2 regions of the Staphylococcus sp. FSL K6-0223 genome follow, and region 1 is predicted to be linked to the other one. Evidence: riboswitches for the same ligand, from Rfam matches in the RefSeq annotation. Region 1 holds a riboswitch; the other holds the start of a gene.

Evidence for each region. A riboswitch is a leader RNA that binds a small molecule or an ion and turns the genes downstream of it on or off. The one in region 1 is predicted to bind manganese.
Region 2: it holds a riboswitch for manganese, as region 1 does, so the genes downstream of both, MHI13_RS14805 (TerC family protein) here and MHI13_RS08625 (TerC family protein) in region 1, are expected to answer to the same signal.

The regions. Positions count from the first base shown of each region.
Region 1 covers NZ_JBBOYX010000001.1:1,734,699-1,737,917, reverse strand. The annotation lists gene MHI13_RS08635 (YueH family protein) at 1-151, shown strand, start outside; gene MHI13_RS08630 (peptide chain release factor 3) at 148-1,710, shown strand; yybP-ykoY riboswitch at 1,831-1,963, shown strand; gene MHI13_RS08625 (TerC family protein) at 2,020-2,817, shown strand; gene MHI13_RS08620 (trypsin-like peptidase domain-containing protein) at 3,051-3,219, shown strand, end outside.
Region 2 covers NZ_JBBOYX010000002.1:810,139-813,357, reverse strand. The annotation lists gene MHI13_RS14810 (peptide chain release factor 3) at 1-1,025, shown strand, start outside; yybP-ykoY riboswitch at 1,153-1,273, shown strand; gene MHI13_RS14805 (TerC family protein) at 1,343-2,143, shown strand; gene MHI13_RS14800 (S1C family serine protease) at 2,359-3,219, shown strand, end outside.

The DNA.
Region 1 (3,219 bases):
TGTAGAATTAAATGTACAACTCAATGAACAGGAAATAAATGAAGAGTTAATAATGCAATTATTTACATTTAAAGAAGAAAGTGAAGCATTGCGTATAGCTTCTCAGTTATCTAAGTGGATAATAAAGGATTTAAAGGAGAATAATGAATGAGTTTAAAAGAAGAAATAGAATCAAGAAAGACGTTTGCTATTATCTCACACCCGGATGCTGGTAAAACGACGCTAACTGAAAAATTATTATATTTTAGTGGTGCTATTCGTGAAGCGGGTACTGTAAAAGGGAAAAAAACAGGGAAATTTGCAACCAGTGACTGGATGAAAGTGGAACAAGAACGTGGTATTTCTGTGACCAGTTCAGTCATGCAATTTGATTATGATGATTATAAAATTAATATTCTAGATACACCAGGACACGAAGACTTTTCTGAAGATACATACCGAACATTAATGGCGGTTGATAGTGCAGTAATGGTTATCGATTGTGCGAAAGGGATCGAACCCCAAACATTAAAATTATTTAAAGTATGTAAAATGAGAGGCATTCCTATCTTTACTTTTATCAACAAATTAGACCGTGTAGGTAAAGAACCATTTGAACTATTAGAAGAAATTGAAGAAACATTAAATATTGACACCTATCCAATGAATTGGCCAATAGGAATGGGTCAAAACTTTTTTGGTATTATCGATCGTGAGTCTAAAACTATTGAACCTTTTAGAGATGAAGAGAATGTATTACATTTAAATGATGAGTATGAACTTAAAGAAGAACACACTATTAGCAATGATAGTGCTTTCGAACAAGCGATTGAAGAATTTATGTTAGTTGAAGAAGCTGGCGAAAAATTTGATAATGAAGCATTATTAAATGGTGATTTAACTCCTGTATTTTTTGGCTCAGCATTGGCTAATTTCGGGGTTCAAAATTTCTTGAATGCATATGTAGATTATGCGCCTATGCCTAATGCTCGTCAGACGAATGAAGAAGTTGAAGTTAGCCCGTTTGATGACGAGTTCTCGGGTTTTATATTTAAAATTCAAGCGAATATGGATCCAAAACATAGAGATAGAATTGCATTTATGAGAGTAGTCAGTGGCGCGTTTGAAAGAGGTATGGATGTGACCTTGCAACGTACCAATAAAAAACAAAAAATCACACGCTCTACCTCTTTTATGGCAGATGATAAAGAAACCGTCAATCACGCTGTAGCTGGAGATATTATTGGATTATACGATACAGGTAACTACCAAATTGGTGATACATTAGTTGGAGGTAAACAAAAATTTAACTTCCAAGATTTACCACAATTTACACCTGAAATTTTCATGAAAGTCTCTGCTAAAAATGTCATGAAACAAAAACATTTCCATAAGGGAATTGAACAGCTTGTGCAAGAAGGTGCGATTCAATATTATAAAACACTTCATACGAATCAAATTATTCTCGGTGCAGTGGGTCAATTACAATTTGAAGTATTCGAGCACAGAATGAAAAATGAATACAATGTAGATGTCGTCATGGAACCTGTAGGTAGAAAAATTGCACGTTGGATTGAAAATGAAGAGGATATTCAAGATAAGATGAACACGTCACGTTCTATTTTAGTGAAAGACAGATATGATAAGTTTGTTTTCTTATTTGAAAATGAATTTGCTACACGTTGGTTTGAAGAAAAATTCCCAGATATTAAACTATATAGTTTATTATAAAAAATGACAATATAAGGTTTAATTTAAAATAATAATAAAGAAATACAATATTTTTAGCTTTAACATTGTTTATATATAACAAATCTGGTTATAATACTCTTAACAAATAAATACCTATGACTTAATGTCAGAGGGGAGTAACTTGAGAATTTGAGGGGCTATATTACTAACATCTTAAATTCAGCATTTTATCGTCATTACGAAGTTGATACTTCCGGTAAAATGAGCAAATTTGCTAAGTGAGACCTTTGCTATGAATTAGCATAGGTCTTTTTATTTGTAAAAAATAAATAAAGGAGCTGTCTTTTCATGGATCCAAGCTTAATTTTACCTTATTTGTGGGTAATATTAGTGTTAGTATTTTTAGAAGGATTACTAGCAGCAGATAACGCGGTTGTAATGGCAGTAATGGTTAAGCATTTACCACCAGAACAGCGTAAAAAAGCATTATTCTATGGTTTACTAGGAGCATTTATTTTCCGTTTTATTGCTTTATTTTTAATTAGTATTATTGTGAATTTCTGGTTTATTCAAGCGATTGGTGCTGCATACTTAATTTTCATGTCTATTAGAAATCTTTGGAATTTCTTCCATAAGAAAGATGAAGAGGAACAAGTTGGGGATGAACATCATTATGATGAAACTGGCGCTGAAAAGAAAGTAAGTGCTGGAAAATTTTGGGCTACCGTATTTAAAGTAGAGTTTGCTGACATTGCCTTTGCAATTGATTCTATGTTAGCAGCAATGGCTATTGCAGTGACACTTCCTAAGATGGGTATTCATTTTGGCGGTATGGATTTAGGTCAATTTGGAGTCATGTTCATCGGTGGTATGATTGGTGTTATTTTAATGCGTTTTGCAGCAACATGGTTTGTTGATTTATTAAATAAATATCCAGGTTTAGAAGGTGCCGCTTTTGCAATTGTTGGCTGGGTAGGTATTAAATTAGTAGTTATCGTATTAGCTCATCCAGATATTGGCGTATTATCAGAAGACTTCCCACATAGTACGTTATGGCAAGCAATCTTTTGGACTGTAATGATTTTATTAGTTGTGATTGGATGGTTAACATCAGTACGAAAAAATAAAAAGAATGCTAAGCATTAGATGTAATCGATACCTTTTGAAGTTTTTTTATAAAAGACTTCAAAAGGTTTTTTCAATTAATAACTATTTGTCAAATATTTTTAGAAAATATTTGACAATCGTTTGCTTATTAACACTAATGATATTAAAATTTAAGTAATATATAAATAAATTAAGATAGATATATAACCACATAAAAGTAAATCATTTTTTAGTGATATATATTGTGATTTCAAGGTTAGGAGTGGGCATCTTTGGATAATGATAAAAAACAAGTGATACCGCGTAGTAAATATGGGCGTAAACGTCACGAATACTTTCATAATGAAGAACGTGAGGAACGTATTGAACGTGAAAGACAAAAGCGTGAACATTTAGCAGAAAAAGAACAGCATCAAGCAAAAGTAAATGAAGAACGTGTCA
Region 2 (3,219 bases), on a different contig from region 1:
TAGATAGAGCGACTAAAACTATTGAGCCATTTAGAGATGAAGAAAATTTATTACATCTCAATGATGATTACGAATTAGAAGAAGATCATGATATTAAAAATGATAGTGCCTTTGAACAAGCTATTGAAGAAATGATGCTTGTTGAAGAAGCGGGCGAAGAATTTGATAATGATGCGTTACTAAACGGTGAGCTCACACCAGTTTTCTTTGGTTCAGCTTTAGCTAACTTTGGTGTTCAAAACTTCTTAAACGCTTATGTTGACCACGCACCGATGCCTAACGCTCGTCAAACAAATGAAGATGTTGAAGTAAGTCCATTTGATACAGACTTCTCAGGATTTATTTTCAAAATACAAGCGAATATGGATCCTAAACACAGAGACCGAATTGCGTTTATGCGTGTTGTTAGTGGTGCCTTTGAACGTGGTATGGATGTAACATTACAGAGAACAAGTAAGAAACAAAAAATAACACGTTCTACTTCATTCATGGCGGATGATAAAGAAACTGTTAACCACGCTGTAGCTGGTGATATTATTGGTTTATACGATACAGGTAATTATCAAATAGGGGACACACTTGTCGGTGCTAAGCAAAAATATAGTTTCCAAGATTTACCTCAATTTACGCCTGAAATCTTTATGAAAGTTTCAGCTAAAAATGTAATGAAACAAAAGCATTTTCATAAAGGTATTGAACAACTTGTACAAGAAGGTGCAATCCAATATTATAAAACGCTACACACCAATCAAATTATTCTTGGTGCTGTAGGTCAATTACAATTTGAAGTGTTCGAGCACCGTATGAAGAATGAATACAATGTTGATGTAGTAATGGAACCAGTCGGAAGAAAAATCGCGCGTTGGATAGAAAATGAAGAAGATATTAAAGATAATATGAACACTTCACGGTCTATATTAGTGAAAGACCGCTATGACAACTTTGTCTTCTTATTTGAAAATGAATTTGCTACTCGTTGGTTTGAAGAGAAATTCCCTGATATTAAGTTATATAGTTTATTATAAGTTTTGAGTTTAACTTTATTGACAACGGGGTATTCTTTAAGAACATATTAAACGAAGTAGATACGATTTAGATTGTGTTACTTGTACAATCTATGTATACTATTATTAACAAATGAATACCTATGACAACTTTGTCAGAGGGGAGTAACTAGAGGATAGTAGAACTTTAATTATTAGCAACTACTATTTAACACTTTATCGTCATTACGAAGGTAAGTCTTCCGGTAAAGTGGGCAATACAATTGCTTAGTGAGACCTTTGCTATTATTTAGCATAGGTCTCTTTATTTGTATTTTTTAATAAAGGAGTTGTCCACTATGGATCCAAGTTTGATTTTACCTTATTTATGGGTACTCTTAGTGCTTGTGTTCTTAGAAGGTTTATTAGCAGCTGATAACGCAATAGTTATGGCTGTAATGGTAAAACACTTACCACCAGAACAACGTAAGAAGGCATTGTTTTATGGTTTATTAGGAGCATTTATATTTAGATTTATAGCCTTATTCTTAATTAGTATTATTGCGAACTTCTGGTGGATTCAAGCTGCAGGTGCAATCTATTTAATCTATATGTCTATCAAGAATTTGTGGGATTTCTTCCATAAATCAGAAGAAGAGCATCATAAAGACTCAGGTGATGATCATCACTATGATGATTTAGGAAATGAAAAGAAAGTTGGGCCTAAAGCATTTTGGGGCACAGTTTTCAAAGTAGAATTTGCGGATATTGCCTTTGCTATTGATTCAATGTTAGCTGCTTTAGCTATAGCAGTGACATTACCTAAGATGGGGATTCACTTCGGTGGAATGGACTTAGGTCAATTTATAGTAATGTTCTTAGGTGGCATGATTGGTGTCATTCTTATGAGATTTGCTGCAAATTGGTTCGTTGAATTATTAAATAAATATCCAGGTTTAGAGGGAGCAGCCTTTGCCATCGTTGGTTGGGTTGGTATTAAATTAGTTGTAATGGTTCTTGCGCATCCTGATATTGGCGTTTTACCAGAAGAATTCCCTCATGGTGCTTTATGGCAATCCATTTTCTGGGCAGTGCTTATTTTACTAGTGATTATAGGATGGTTTACTTCTGTCATTAAAAACAAAAAGAAGAATAAATAGTTTATTATTTAAACATTGCTCCACTCATCTAACCTTTTGAGTGGAGTTTATTTTTAACTTTGTTATATTGAACATTGCAGTTTTATAGTTAAAATATTAAAATTTAAACTATAATCAAACTCGATAATACTGTATTGAAAACCTTAGAAATAACTAAAATTTAATAATTTTTACATATTTAACTAATATAAGTGAATATAGGAGTGGGTCATCAATTGGATAATGATAAAAAACAAGTCATACCCCGTAGTCAGTATCGTCGAAAGCGACGTGAATATTTTCATAATGAAGAAAGAGAAGAACGTATTAAACGTGAACGAGAAGCTCTAAAACAGCAAGTTGCTAAAGAAAAACAACAATCCAAGGTTAACGAAGAACGCGTTAAAGATAATTTACGTAAAGCAAGAATTGAGAAATTAACTCAAGAAGAAATTCAACAACAACACGAAATAGCAAATCAAAGGCAAAAAAATAGACATGAAGAGACCAATCAAACAGATGCATTAAAACCTTCTTCAATGAGCAAAAAATCTTCTAATTCTAAAGAATTAAGTGATCACACTCAAACACATTTAACTTCAGAGGATAGACCACGAAGTGAAGTTGAAGATAAACAAGTAAATCATAATCATAAAGAAACAAGAGTGCCATATTCTATCACTAACCAACCGAAGGACTTAGAGGGTGAAGACAAAACCGCTAAAGAAAATGATGACATCGTTCAACCAGAAGAGTCTAGTATAAATGAAACATCCGATAAAAAAGAGGTTAGCACTAAAGATAGTGATTATGAGAACAATAATCAGATAGAAACTTCTAATGATATAACAGATAAGAGAAAAAATAATGATAAGCGTCATTTAGATTCTGAACAAAACAAAGAAAAGCCATATTCATCTATAAATCATCATTCAGATGATAAGGAAAATGATGATGACAAAGGTAATGATAAATATTCAAAGAAAGATTCTCTAAAAACGAGTAATAAAAATGATAATTTTGAATACATCAAGAACGCAATAATTGCTTTCTTTAAAGAACACTGGCCAAAACTTTTAATTATCATAGGTATTATC